3 regions of the Thalassotalea piscium genome follow, and region 1 is predicted to be linked to each of the others. Evidence: predicted binding sites of a transcription regulator. Region 1 holds the regulator's gene; each other region holds the start of a gene.
What was found. The regulator FNR, encoded in region 1, switches genes on or off when oxygen is low (the NO sensors DNR and NnrR bind a similar motif). The targets are predictions, from matches to a motif close to TTGATCTAGATCAA.
Positions count from the first base shown of each region.

Region 2: the regulator FNR is predicted to act here: its motif matches at 3,096-3,109, upstream of QUD79_RS00145 (OmpW/AlkL family protein).
Region 3: the regulator FNR is predicted to act here: its motif matches at 3,161-3,174, upstream of tehB (tellurite resistance methyltransferase TehB).

Region 1 covers NZ_AP027362.1:2,153,910-2,159,037, reverse strand. Annotated here, with positions in the region: gene ttcA (tRNA 2-thiocytidine(32) synthetase TtcA) at 1-526, opposite strand, end outside; gene uspE (universal stress protein UspE) at 1,266-2,195, opposite strand; gene fnr (fumarate/nitrate reduction transcriptional regulator Fnr) at 2,405-3,124, opposite strand; gene QUD79_RS09350 (sulfite exporter TauE/SafE family protein) at 3,170-3,844, opposite strand; gene QUD79_RS09345 (TonB-dependent hemoglobin/transferrin/lactoferrin family receptor) at 4,069-5,128, shown strand, end outside.
Region 2 covers NZ_AP027362.1:31,314-36,441, reverse strand. Annotated here, with positions in the region: gene QUD79_RS00160 (gamma carbonic anhydrase family protein) at 609-1,145, shown strand; gene QUD79_RS00155 (hypothetical protein) at 1,167-1,388, opposite strand; gene aroE (shikimate dehydrogenase) at 1,396-2,208, opposite strand; gene QUD79_RS00145 (OmpW/AlkL family protein) at 2,353-3,027, opposite strand; gene QUD79_RS00140 (diacylglycerol kinase) at 3,282-3,653, opposite strand; gene hemF (oxygen-dependent coproporphyrinogen oxidase) at 3,659-4,567, opposite strand; gene tsaC (L-threonylcarbamoyladenylate synthase type 1 TsaC) at 4,564-5,112, opposite strand.
Region 3 covers NZ_AP027362.1:1,834,942-1,840,069, reverse strand. Annotated here, with positions in the region: gene pyk (pyruvate kinase) at 1-582, shown strand, start outside; gene QUD79_RS07935 (ATP-dependent 6-phosphofructokinase) at 1,262-2,263, shown strand; gene tehB (tellurite resistance methyltransferase TehB) at 2,508-3,074, opposite strand; gene QUD79_RS07925 (LytR/AlgR family response regulator transcription factor) at 3,238-4,062, opposite strand; gene QUD79_RS07920 (sensor histidine kinase) at 4,065-5,128, opposite strand, start outside.

The DNA of each region.
Region 1 (5,128 bases):
GCGGCATCGCTTTTAATTTAGCACCAAAAAATATATTTAAAAATAACGTTTCAACAATATCATCCATGTGATGACCTAAAGCAATTTTGGTAGCCCCAATTTCTTCAGCAAACGAATACAAAGTACCGCGACGTAATCGCGAGCACAAACCACAAGTGGTTCTCCCTTCTGGTACTTTGGCTTTGACCACAGAATAGGTATCTTTATCAACAATATAATAAGGAATATTAAGCGATTCAAAGTAAGTAGGTAATATATGCTCAGGAAACCCCGGCTGTTTTTGATCTAAATTCACTGCAATTACTTTAAAGTTAACAGGGGCAGACTTTTGTAAGGCAAGTAAAATATCAAGCATGGCAAATGAGTCTTTACCACCACTAATAGCTGCCATTATAACATCGCCATCTTCTATCATATTATAATCGGCAATCGCTTTACCGACTTTAGAGCGAAGTTTCTTAGTTAATTTTTTTGTGTCTAAAGCAATTTCTTGCTCATTGGTCAATGCGATTGTGTCTTCAATCATAGTAATAATCAGTGTTTGATACTGTCGATAAAATTTTGAGCCGTATTATATACCGATACTAGCACTAACCCAAAAGATTAAGTATAAAAACTAAAGTAGAGAATGAATGGAACTGTAGGTTGGTATTTATGCCGTCAAATGGCTGCCTTTTACGAATAAGGGTAATTGATGTGCTTATCAGTTATAGCTCCTTGCATTACCTTACTACCGCCGTCCTTGGCGGTAAAGCACAACCTACAAATGGCAATATTATTTGTTAAAACTAAAGCTATGAAAATGAGCTAATGGTTAGTATGAGCGTCCACTGAGGTGGAAATGAAACACTTGATGAGCATAATTTCTTAATTGTAGGTCGGCATTTATGCCGTCAAATGGCTGCCTTTTACGAATAAGGGTAATTGATGTGCTTATCAGTTATAGCTCCTTGCATTACCTTACTACCGCCGTCCTTGGCGGTAAAGCACAACCTACAAATGGCAATATTATTTGTTAAAACTAAAGCTATGAAAATGAGCTAATGGTTAGTATGAGCGTCCACTGAGGTGGAAATGAAACACTTGATGAGCATAATTTCTTAATTGTAGGTCGCATTTATGCCGTCACATAGCTGCCTTTTACGAATAAGGATAACTGATGTGCTTATCGGTAATAGCTCCTGCATTACCCTACTACCGCCGTCCTTGGCGGTAAAGCACAGCCTACAAAAGACAATATTACTTTGCAGAGTTCAACTTATACATTAGTTTTGTAATGGTGATTGGTAGCCTTCAGGTTTAAGCGCTAATACATCGCAGTTTAGCCCGTCGATTACATGTTCGGCAGTATTACCAATTAATGCAGCTGAAAGGCCTGTTCTGCCAATGGTACCTAATACTACCAGTTCTGCGTCTAATGATAGTGCTTTGTCTTGAATTATGTCTTCAGGTAAACCTTCACCTATGTGTGTGTTTTCAAGAGCGATATTGAATTTTTTTGCTAGTGTAGTCATTGCTGCTTTATGATGATTGAGCATAGATTCGTTGTATTCGTTAGCGTTGAATTCAGGTATTTCAATAGCGATATTAACGGGTGTACCGGGGTATGAGTTTACTAGGTGAACATTTGCTTGAATTAAATTACCTAAGTTTAATGCTTCTTCTGCAATTTTGTTGTTAAGCGATATATGTTCATCTTCGTCGCTACCTACATTAACTGCAGCTAAGATATTGCCATTTTTTGGCCATGAATGTGATTTAACTAGTAATACTGGACACGGACATTTACGGAGTATATGCCAATCGGTTGGTGTGAATATTACTGACTTAAGTTTGTCGTGTTCATGGGTACCTTTAATGACAATGTCGTAGCCTTCGTTTAGCACTTGGTCAATAATGGGCTCGAAAGGGCGGTTATGCCAAATGACTTTGCTGTCAATTTTTATATCGTGTTGAGCGACAGATGCAATTTTTTCGTTTAGCCAAACTTCTTTGTCTTTGATCACTGAATTTCGCATTACTTCACGCTCATCACTTGAGAGCATAGTAGTCATTTCGTATGAAAAATCATAAATACTTAAAAAGGCAGTAATGGTTGCGTTGGTTTTTGTTGCTAACTCAATTGAACGTTCAAGTGCTTTTTGATCTTCAGTGGTAGGGTCAATAACAGTTAGTATTTTTTTATATTTTTCCATGGTTAGCCTCATAAGTTATTCATAATTATGACTACACAGACTTAATATCTTGTAAGTTGTGCCTTTCGATTAAAAATAATCAATTGATAATCAGTGTAGCCTTAATAAGATGATGCATCAAAGACGTAATTTATAAGTTGTTCTAAATCAATTAAATACCAACAAGCCCAGAGATGTTAACTATAGTGTTTAACGGCAAATAAGTGCGGTTAAATGCCCGCACATTCTTTTAATTTTTCTGCATCAAGTATTGTGATCAATTTACCTTCGACTTGAATTAAGCCACTTTTATGAAAGCGGTTAAGTAAACGGCTGATTGTTTCTACAGTTAAACCAATGTAATTACCAATATCACTTCGGGTCATAGTTAGTCTGAATTCTGTAGCAGATAGGCCTCGAGCATGGTACCTAATACTAAGTGCACTAATAAAGGTTGCTAAACGTTGCTCTGCATTTTTACGGTTTAATAGTGTTAGCATTTCTTGATCGGCACGAATTTCTGTACTCATCATTCGCAAAATTTGCTTTTTAAGCTTTGGTACTGTGTTTGAAAGCGTGTCTAAGGTGTCGTAGGGAATTTCACACACCATAGAGGTTTCTAAAGCTTTTGCAAAGCTAGGATGTGTTGACTCAGCAATTGCATCAAATCCTAATAAGTCGCCAGCTAAATGAAAGCCTGTAATTTGTTCTTCGCCATGTTCATCAACAGTAAAAGTTTTAAACGTGCCAGAACGAATAGCAAAAAGCGATTGCATTTTGTCGCCATCTTGAAATATTTGCTCGCCTTTATGAATAGGGCGTTTACGATCAATTATATTATCAAGATCTTCTAATTCTTTATCATTTAAAGAGTATGGCAAGCATAATTCACTAATACTACAATTTTGGCAGTGAATATGTTGTTGGCCTGAGCATTGACGATTTTCCATTTTATCCTTGAATTTACGCGAATAAATTATTTACTACTGATGGTATTAGAACATCATGTCAGATGCAAATTTTAACGTATAAATTCCATAAATTATTAGCATTATTGCCATAGATTTTCGAAAAGTATTATTAAGCAACAATGTCTTTAAAGAAAGCGCGCCAACCGAAACAGTAATTAGTGCAGGTAAGGTACCTAGGCCGAAGAAAAACATAATAGTTGCGCCAGATACTAATGACCCACTGGCTAATGACCAAGTTAAGGTTGAATAGACGAGCCCACAGGGCAACCATCCCCAAATGGCTCCTAATGCTAATGCTTGTTTGGCACTATTTACCGGTATAAATTTTTTACTTAACGGCGACAGTAGTTTCCATAGGCCTTTGCCTAATTGCTCTACTTTATTTAGTACCATAAACCAACGGCCAATATATAGCCCAAGTAAAATAAGAAAAACACCTGCGATCATTCTTAATATAGTGACGGGAAAACCAATGTTTTTTGCGGCGAGTGAACCTGTAAATCCAGCAATAGCACCAATAAGCGAGTAGGTGGCAATTCTACCAAAGTTATATGCCATCACTATACTTAACTTACTGCTTTGCTGTTGGCTTTTATTAATAGCAGAAGACAGCATGGTAGTTATACCACCACACATTACGATGCAATGTCCTGAGCCTAATATGCCAATAATAAAGGCTGCAAAAAAGTCTATTTCCATAATTGAACCTGAAAGTGTATGTGCTTCATATTTGTAAAAGAAAGCAAGAATATCATGAATTACTTGCGCTCAATCAACTTAATCGTAATTGAGTTAATTGGTGCTTAATACAATTGACTCAGATCATCTTTTTCTAGCACTAACTATTGTATAAGTACGTTAATTTTAACACTTAACACGTATAACTCGATCAATAAGAGTTTCATCTTTCTGCGGAGTAATTTATGTTTAGCAAATCTTTGGTTAGCTTAGCCGTTGCCAGTTTCTTTATACCTACTAGTTCAATTTTAGCAAATGATATGCCTGAAGTATCGTCAAAAGATGATACAGAAGTGATTGTTGTTATTGGTAAAACACCACGTAAAGTGCAAGATGTTGTTGGCGCTGTATCTGTTATTAATAGTGATGAAATTGATAAAATGCTAGTACATGACATGGCAACTCTATTTCGTTATCAAGCGGGGATTAATGTAATTAATTCTGGTAGCCGCTTTGGCGATTCGAGTATTGCTATTCGAGGCATTGCGGGTAATAGAGTCACTACAGAAATTGACGGTATTCCGGTTGCTGATCAGTTTAGTGTAGGGAGTTATTCAAACTCTGGCCGTAATACTATTGACCCCGATCTTATTAAGCAAGTAGAGATATTAAGAGGGCCTGCTTCAAGTACATATGGAAGTGATGCTATTGGTGGTGTTGTGTCGTTTATTACTAAAAAGCCGGTAGACCTGCTTAGCCAAACTGATCGCGATGTCTACCTTGACATTAAAACAGGGTTTAACTCGGTTGATAACAGCAAGTCTGCATCTTTGAACACAGCCTTTGCTTTCGATAAATCTAGTGTATTGTTATCGGGGTCGTTACGAAAAGGTCACGAGCTTGATAAAAAGCTTACAGGTAACCTTGCTAAAGACACCCAAGATAATAAAACGCAGTCATTTCTTGCTAAGTACTATTATGAAATTTCAGATACTCAAGAAGTTAGCTTCAGCTATGACTACTTTAAACGTAGTAGTGAGTCAGATACTCAGTCTTTCTTGGGCTTAGATAGATTTGCATCAACCACTTTGTTATTAGGTGATGATGAAACACAACGCACTAATATTTCGATAAACTATGAGTTTGTTACAGATCTTGATTGGTTAGCGGGTGGCTTTGTTCGTCTTTATGATCAAAAAACTGAAACTGTACAACTTACCGAAGAAGAGAGAACCTCAAGAGGTAAAAATTACTTATATAACCGTGATTTCTTTTATGATCAAGAGGTGCAAGGCTTAAGGTTTA
Region 2 (5,128 bases), 1.8 Mb from region 1:
GGTAAAATCAACATCAATGTGAGTGCCCACACAAATTGCATGATAACTAATTGTTAAAGAAATTCTTCGACTTACAAGAAGTGGAAGGAAAGTTAAAGCTCATTCGTTTAACTTTATCGCTCTAGGCCTTGCCTTAAGCGAGATGCGCATTCTACGCATTTGAATTTTAATGTCAACAGGTTTTTTAAAAAGTTTTTAAATTTATCAAAACATTTTTAAACCTTAGTTAACCGTTTAAGAAGCTAAAGCGCTTAGTAAACCTGTTAAAACTCTCACTTGGTCATCCTATTTAAGTGAACGTCGTATTTTCCGTTACTTCGTCCTTCTCAAGTTCCCCTGAAGAAGTGGAGCGCATTCTAGCGACTTTTAGCGAAGGGTCAACACTTAATTTGATATTTCTATCATTATTTTTCTGTTTGCTTTTTAATTATACAAAGTGCTTTTTATATCGGCTTTTTTTACATATTTAAGTCTTAATTCGGTAGAGTTATATAATCTTAAGACTAAAGTTCACTATTAATAAGATTAAAAAGCTTTAGTATAAAAGGCTCGTTATTTTATAGTTAACTTTCTAATCTTTGTATTCACCCTAACAAAAGGAATAAATCATGACATCGCATGTAAGAAGTTTTAAGGGAGTAACTCCCAAAGTAGCCAACAATGTATATATTGATAAATCTTCTGTGATTGTTGGTGATGTTGAATTAGGTGAAGACGTTAGCATTTGGCCTTTAGTTGCCGCTCGTGGTGATGTCAATTTTATAAGAATAGGCGATAGAACCAATATACAAGACGGTACCGTCTTACACGTTACCAGAAAAGGTGAACATAACCTTGATGGTTTTCCCTTATTGATAGGCAAAGATGTAACTGTTGGACATAAATGTATGTTGCATGGCTGTACATTAGGTGACCGGATTTTAGTTGGTATGGGAGCGATCATTATGGATGGCGTAGTCGTAGAAGATGATGTTTTTATTGGCGCAGGTGCATTGATCCCTCCTAATAAAGTACTAGAAAGTGGTTATCTTTATGTTGGAAACCCTGCTAAACAAGCACGGCCATTAAAAGAAAGTGAAAAGGCTTTTCTTAAACAGTCAGCATTAAATTATGTCGTACTTAAAAACGAATACCTACAAGAGTAACGCCCAATTATTAAACAAGAGTTAGATATAAATAAGCGTATCATCATCTAACTCATTGTTTTCTAGCCACGCTTCGGCATTTTCTTCCCAGTCAAACTGTATCGCTAGAGTAACGCTTTTTAAATGCGCCGAGTTTTTAACAACAAATGTGAGTAAGCTTCCACTGTACATCGCAGTAAATACCCAAGCTTGAAATTGACTATTAAAATGAAAGTCGTCATTTATTAAAAACTTCTGGTTCATTAAAGTCCTATTGCAACTCTGCTCGAAGCTGCTTCATAATTTCCTGTGTTGAAGGTTTTATACCTCGCCATATAGCAAAACTTTCAGCGGCTTGACTTACTAACATCCCTAAGCCATCAATAACTTTTTTGGCACCAAGTGCTTTTGAATGCACTAAAAATGGTGTTAGTTGTTTTCCATAAACCATATCGTAACATACTGTGTTAGTTGTAATGGCTTGATTAGGGATTGGTAGGCTATCTCCGGTGAGGCCCGCAGAGGTGGCATTAATAATAAGGTCAAAATGATATTTAGCCACTTCATTATACAAACTTGATTGAATGTTTTCTTCAGGGTATTGATCAACAATAAATTGTGCTTTTGCTTGAGTGCGATTGGCAATAATCAGCAAATCAGGTTTCTGCGCTAACAAAGAAGAAACAACTCCTTTTGCAGCACCACCAGCACCAAGTAATAATATTCGGCTATTACGTAATACTACTTGATTAGACAAAAGGTCTTGAACAAGTCCAACACCGTCAGTGTTATCACCAAAGATAGCGCCATTGTTAAAGCTAAGCGTATTTACTGCTCCAGAGAGTTGTGCACGTTCACTTAAGTGGTCACACAGTTTATAAGCTTGCTCTTTAAAAGGAGCGGTAACATTAGCTCCCTTGCCTCCTTGCTTAATAAACTGACTTACAACTTCTGAAAATTGCTGTAGTTGGACTAGCTCTTTCTCGTAACAAATTTCTTGTTGTGTTTGTTTAGCAAAGGCCTGATGAATAGTGGGAGATTTTGATTGCTCTATCGGATTGCCGTAAACGCGGTAATGATCCATAAGTAATAATTAGCAGGAAATGTATAGTAGTAGGGTATAGAATTAGCGTGATTTTGCCAATGATTGTTTAGCCTTAATCAACGTTACTATAAAGACTACTTTGTCCTTCGAGTAGTCTATATAGTAGAAAACGATATGTTTTGCTTAAAATTTATAGCCAATTAGTACTGAAAATACCGTTGGATCAATACTTATATTAGCTTTGCCGATGTTGTTACCGCCGACATCAAATGTCGCTTCGGTATCGATATCAATATAACGAATTGATGTGTTAATGTGCCAATTTTGATTCAAATTAAAATCAAATCCTGCTTGAATAGACAGTCCAAAAGAGCCATCAAGTGCTAAATTGCTTAGGCCTAAACTTTTAGGCGCTGACTCAAAGCCCTCATCAAAGAATACGGTATAATTCAAACCAAGTCCTAAATAAGGTTTAATATTATTCATAGTGTCAAAGTAATAAACGGCACTAACCGTAGGTGGTAAATGACTAACTTCAGCAAGCTTTGCTCCATCTACATTTAAAATGGCATTTGGATCATAAATCGTAACATCGTGAGTAAAAGGCGTTGCTGCAAGTACTTCTATTGCCCAGTTTTTATCATAAAAATAAACAAAGTTAAGGCCTATTTGTGCGTTATCATCTACCGCTAAAGACATAGTTGAATCTGCACCACCGAGCATTACGGCAGAGTGATCGCTATTTGGAGTAACGTTAGTTACCCCCCCACGAACAACAATATCACCAGCTTTATAATCAGCGGCATTAGTTATAGAGATAACAGAGAGAAGCGCAATAGTTAAGATACTTTTTTTCAAGGGAGATTTCCTTACATAGTGGAAGATTTAAACTAAACGCTATTGTAAGGAACTTATTTTTAAATACTTTGACCTGCCTCAAATAAACTTACTACTTATGTGGTTATTTGAGGTTTATCAATCTAAATCTTAAAAATTAGGGACTATAGATCTTTCGTTGTTAAGTTTTGCTTGAGATAAAAGCGCATTAATCGCGGCGAGCAGTGTTTAGCTTAATCATTCTACGCAACCGCTGCTCAACAGGGCCTAAAAACCTATAACATTGTGTAAATTTTTGAAAGCCATACAACCACAAAATATATTAATGACACAAAAACTGCAGCAGACCCAATATCTTTCGCCCTACCACTTAACTCATGATGTTCTAGACCCACTCTATCTACAGTAGCCTCAATTGCAGAGTTAAGGAGTTCGGTAATTAATATAATAAAAATACCTGACATCAGCAATGCAAACTCAACAAATGTATCGGCTATATAAATAGCTATAGGCGTAAGAAGAACCGAAAGAAAAACTTCCTGCCTAAACGCAAGTTCATACTTATACGCAGCTTTTAAACCTAGCAAACTATGCTTTGTTGCTGGGCCTAAACGCTCAATGTGACCATATTTATTTTTCTCAATCATTATTATTATATTAACCAGTCTTGTGGGGTTAAGTATTCTGACAAATTTGACTCTGCGCTGCCTTCTTCTGGATGATAGTTATACTGCCATCGAGCAAGTGGTGGCATTGACATTAAGATAGACTCAGTACGACCACCTGATTGTAGTCCAAATAAAGTGCCGCGATCAAAAACTAAGTTAAATTCAACGTAACGACCTCGACGATAAAGTTGAAATTGACGATGCGAGTCTTGATAAGGTGTATCTTTTCTTTTATTAACTATTGGCACATACGCTTCAACAAAGCCATTTCCTACTGCTTTGATATAATTTAAACATTGCTCAAAAGGCCACTGATTAAGGTCATCAAAAAATAAGCCACCTACACCTCTAGTTTCATTACGATGTTTTAAGTAGAAATAATCGTCGCACCATTTTTTATGCTCAGAATAAATACTTTCACCGAAGGGATCACATAGGTCTTTTGCAGTTTGATGCCAATGGACTACATCCTCTTTAAACGGATAAAAAGGTGTTAAATCAAAGCCACCTCCAAACCACCATACAGGTGCTTCGCCTTCTTTTTCAGCAATAAAAAAGCGTACATTGGCATGAGAAGTTGGAATAAAAGGGTTTTTGGGGTGTATTACTAAAGATACACCACATGCCTGCCAGCGTCGTCCGGCTAACTCAGGCCGATGAGCAGTTGCTGAGGGAGGTAATTTATCTCCAGAAACAAGTGAAAAGTTCACCCCACCCTGCTCTATTATCGCTCCTTCAGTTAACACTCTTGTTCGGCCTCCCCCCCCTTCGGGGCGTGACCAGTTATCTTCTATAAATTTACCACTACCATCTGCAATTTCCAGTTCAGTACAAATATGATCTTGTAGGCGTTTAAAAAAAGGAATGACTTGTTCAATATTTACTTGGCTCATGCGCGAAATTGTTCTCCGGTTAAAGCATCAATAATGGTTGATGGCTGGTTGTACCCTAGGGTCTGCCCTTTAATAATATAATCTATTTTATCAACCAAATGAGTTGATAAAGCTTGCCATGTTTTGGCTGGTTCTTCACCTGATAAATTAGCACTGGTAGAAACTATAGGTTTATTGACTCTATTACATAAAGCTACAACATCTGGCTGACTGGTAATACGCACTGCAATAGTGTCAAACTTACCCGTTAATAATGCATGACAGTTTTTATTTTTAGGTAAAACCTGAGTAATACCATCTGGCCACCTTGAAAGTATAGTTGAGCGCTTATCTTGAGGAATTTTTTCGTCATCGATAAAAGGTAACAATTGAGAATAGTTTGCTGCTAATAAAATAAGTCCTTTTTCAGCAGAGCGATTCTTTATTGCTAACAATTTTTCAATCGCGTCAATATTGTCGGGATCACAACCCAAGCCAAACACAGCTTCTGTAGGATAAGCTATGATACCGCCTTTAATAAAAAAATCGACTGCTGTTAATGCCATTATAAAAATCAGTAAT
Region 3 (5,128 bases), 320 kb from region 1:
CCCATGCCTACCCGTGCCGAAGTAATGGATGTTTCGAACGCGGTACTAGATGGTACTGATGCTGTTATGTTGTCTGCTGAAACTGCCGCAGGTAAGTACCCTGTTGAAACGGTAACTGCGATGGCTTCTGTTTGTGTAGGTGCGGAAACTCATCGTTCTGTCAATATCTCTAATCACAGAATGGAACTTACCTTCACTGAAGTGTCTGAGACTATTGCTTTGTCAGCTATGTATGCTGCCAATCATTTAGACGGTGTTAAAGCAATTATTTCATTAACTGAATCAGGGCAAACAAGTAAAATAATGTCACGTATTACTTCAGGCTTACCTATTTACTCATTGTCTCGTCATCAAAAAACGTTAAATAACTCTGCTATATATCGAGGTGTTTACCCTTTATATTTCGATTCTACGCCATGTACAAACGACGATTTATCGGAAAAGGTACTCGCCGCAGTTGTTAAAAAAGCAGATTTAAAAGAAGGTGATAAAGTTATATTTACCTATGGAGACATGATGGAAACAGTGGGTGCTACAAACACCATGAAGGTATTAGTGATCACTAAATTTAATAACAAATAATATAGGGTCTGTTGATCTTTCAATTTATTGCTCTGTTGCACTTGAATGGCTGTCAATCGTGGCGCTTAATGTAATATTTAGTTGTTTCAAATTCACATTAAGCAACAAAGAGTGACGCTTTTTCGAGGCAACGCAGACGGCTATGGCTATTTTTCAACCTAGCTACGTTAAAAATAGTTAACCTGAACTCGGGATAATGGATGTACGTTTAACGAAGATAAAAATCATACTTTGCAATATTTTAGATTATTTCTTTTTTTTAGTATTAAGTGCAAATTTACTACCAATGCTATATTTTGTTTGTATCACGGCTGATTTGAGCACCTAATAGCCGGCTATTAGTTGCAAATTAAACGCAGATCTGCATAAAATTGTAGCTTTGGTGTACTTAGCTTATCCCTAATTCAGGTTAGTTCAGATAGAATATCTACATCGCACTATTTTCCTCTTGTTATCTTAAAATAGCTTATAGCAGAGCCTAAAAGATCAATAGACCCAGCTTTTTTAACCTATATTATTCATATTTTAGTACAGCTACTTATACTAAAACCTAAGCCACTTGAACTTTACTCTTTAATAGAAGCATAGTAACTCCCCTATTTCCTCATGGTAATTAAAGCAGCAATAGATTAAATTGGCTTAACCTCCTTAATTTAATTCAATAATCGAGCGTTAGATCATGAAAAATATCGCATTACTTACAAGTGGTGGAGATGCCCCTGGAATGAATGCAGCAATTCGTGCAATTGTTTTAAGTGCCCATCATTATAACTATAACCTTATTGGCTATTATCATGGTTATAATGGTTTAATTAATCGAGAGTGTAAAAGCCTTAAATTAGCTGATGTTAACGGTATTATTGGCCGTGGAGGTACTATTTTAAAAAGTGCACGGTGCAATGCAATGCACAGCGAACAGGGAGTTAATCAGGCTATTCTTACCCTTGAAAATGATAAAATAGATGCGCTCATTGTCATCGGTGGCGATGGTTCATTCAAAGGCGCAATCAAGTTAGCAAAACATTGGCAAGGTCAGGTGATTGGTATACCCGGCACTATCGATAATGATATTTGCGAAACCGACTATACTATTGGGTTTTCTACAGCTGTAAATACCGCAATTGAAGCTATCGATAAGATCAGAGATACCGCTGATGCATTTGAGCGTGTATTTTTAGTAGAAGTGATGGGGCGTAGAAGTGGCCATATTACTTTTAATGTAGGAATTGCCACTGCAGCTGAGCAGATATTATCATTTGAGAACTTTGACTGTACTGATCAAGCTGCACGCCTTAATGACTTAAGTAATGACATTAAAGTCGTTCAACAAAATCGTCATGCGGGCTATTTAATCGTTATAGCAGAAAATTTATGGCCCGAAGGAAATACAAACCTTGCAGCTCAAATAACAAACAAAACTGGCATAGACTGTACACCATGTATATTAGGGCATATACAGCGTGGTGGTGCACCTGTGGCTAAAGATCGCATTTTAGCTACCAAACTTGGTATAGCTGCTGTACAAGCGATCACAGAAGATAAAACAGGGATAATGATCGGAGAAAGTAATGGTGCTGTCGTTACGGTTTTACTTCAACACGCAACCCAAAAAACGAAAGAAGTAAGTCAGCGACTAATAAAAGCGCAACATGATATTTTATCAGTATCAAATCAAGGTTAAATCTAATAGCAATTGAAAAAATAGTTGTTCATTCAGCAACATTAAATAGCTTAGAGGCAAGGCACTGATCACAGATAATGGTTATTCTCGTTAACTGCACCTACGTAAGCCTTTTAAACTCGCCCTTGAGAGCCCGTCAGAAAAGTGATGACTTTACAAATTGAATGGATGGAAAATACTACAACTGCATCAATTTACTTTGTTCTAACTTCCCTGATGATGCTCTGAATTGGTCAAATATTTATTAGCTAAGCTTACGAGCTAGTAAAGTAGCAAACTGCAATTGGGCGCCATTATGCATTGTACCTAAGTCTTCATTGTATTTAATAAGTTCCCAACCGTCATACACTTCACGTAACTGCCCTGCTTTAAGGGTAAAAGGAAATGGAACAGGACAAGGATGTTCTTCGGTATTCATCGCACACACAATTAGATTATACCCGCCAACAAACGTAGACTTTTGCATATCAGCAATAATATCATCAAAGCGTGACGGATCGATAAACATTAAGGTTACGGTACAGGATATAAAACCATAGTTAGTATCAAGGCTAGCATTATTTATATCGCTTACTTGAGTCTGGATAGAATTAAGCTTTTCTTCACTACAAATACGCTCTAACATAGCAATAGCACTAGGGTTAATATCTATTGCGGTAACATCAAACCCAAGCTGAGCAAGGTAAAGTGCATTTCGCCCGCTAGAACATCCCATATCTAAAGCATTACATGGCTCAATAATTTTACACGCATCTACCACTTCACTATGTACGGCACTTAGGCCATAACGGCTATTTAAATCAACTGTCATGTTTTCACTTAGTTTTAAAATTAGAGGGCTATATTACTATTGATTTTACACTTATAAATAAAAATAGATCTATTTATAAATGTTTGTTGTCCTTAATCAACAAACAGGACAAAGCTGTAATTTTCCGGGAGTTAGATTCAAAAGCCAACTTAAAGTAAATTGGCTATTCGTTAACGGCTTGTTTAACTTTGTCTTTGTAACTACGACTAACCTTCAGTTCTTTACCATTACTCATTACTAAAAAGTATTCGCCGTTAAGTTGACTACAAAACTTACCAATATAGTGTTTATTCACAATAGTAGAACGATGACTACGTACAAAAAGTTTAGGGTCCAGTAACTCTTCGAGCTGTTTCATTGTTTTTCTTAAGATATGTGTATTTTCTTCAGTATGAACACACATGTAATCTCCCGCTGCATCAATCCATAATATATCTTTAGTTGGCACCCTACTAACTTCACCACCATCCTTTATCGCAAGCACATCAGAATAACTGGTAATAGAAACGGGAAGATCAGATTCTAGCTCTTTCAATATTGTGTGATAGTCATTACCAGTAACATTACTGACCAAACGCACTAATTTCGATTTGTGCTCGGCATTTTGTTGGCTTTGACGTTTTTCTCTAATTTTATCTAGCGATTGAGATAATCGTTCTTCATCCGCTGGTTTCAATAAATAGTCTTGTGCATGTACCTCAAACGCTTGAAGTGCATATTGATCAAATGCAGTAACAAAAACAACCATGGGTAAGGTTAAATTTTGGTCGATGATAGATTGCATAACCTCAAAGCCATTTAAACCCGGCATTTGAATATCTAAAAACATTAAGTCGGGTTGATGTATTCTTACCGCTTCAATTGCTTCTCGACCATTACTGCATTGGGCTATTATATTAATGTCTTTGTGCTCAGCTAAACGAACGGCTAAACCCTTACGAGCTAACGGTTCATCATCAACAATAATTGTTGACAACGCTTTGTTCATTACTAATTTCCATTATCATATGGCAGTCTGATGTTAACTTTAACACCATTTGGATTATTTTGGGCAATAACTAATGAAAAATTTCCAGGGTAAAGCGCTTGTAGCCTTTCTCTGGTATTGGCCAAACCAACACCTTTATCTCTGAAAATATTACCATCAACAATATTAGCACCGGGGCCATCATCTGACAGTTCTATTAAAAGATCATTACCAAAACGACTTACACTTACTGTAATTGTGCCACCTTCTTCTCTTTCAGCAATAGCATATTTAATTGAGTTTTCTGCCAACGGTTGCAATATCATACTAGGAACTAACGCTTGTCTGCAGTCTGAGGCAATATTAATCTCTATTTTCAAGCGCTCTTCAAAACGCACCTTTTCAATCCCTAAGTATAGCTTTAATGCATCAATTTCATTATCAAGTGTTACTCGCTTCATTGGGTCTTTATCAAGCGAATACCTTAAAAATTCACTAAGTTTTGTTACCATACCATTTGCTGTTTTATTGTCTTCAACCAATATTAACGTTGAAATTGCGTTTAACGTATTAAATAAAAAATGTGGATTTAATTGATAGCGTAGCATTTTGAGTTGGGCTTGATGAGCTACACTATTTGCTTGTAGGACATTTTGCTTCTCTGTTTGCAGCATTTGGTAATATTTAGTCCCAAAGTAAAGCACACTCCAACACAGCATAATTGAAAAAGAAAATAACGAATTCTTAAGGTAATGAATTAAAAACTCTGGCCTATATCCGTGCTTATAAATTTCCCAGTAATTAATGTTTTTGACAATCTGCCAGAGCAAACCAGTAAAATAAGAGGCTAATAGTACCGTTAATGCTATTTTTAAAGGCGTGGAATTCCAAATTTTACGGTAAAGATAGCGCAGTGGAATACTGAACATCCAGCCTGCGTATGCATTTAAGAAAATTATAATAACGAACAAATCACGAAGATCATGAAGTAAAGAGCTCAAATAATGGATCAACACAAAACCAAGCCATCCGCCGGTGTGCATTAACCAAAATAATCGGTCTTTATTTTCAATAATGTTTTTCCAAT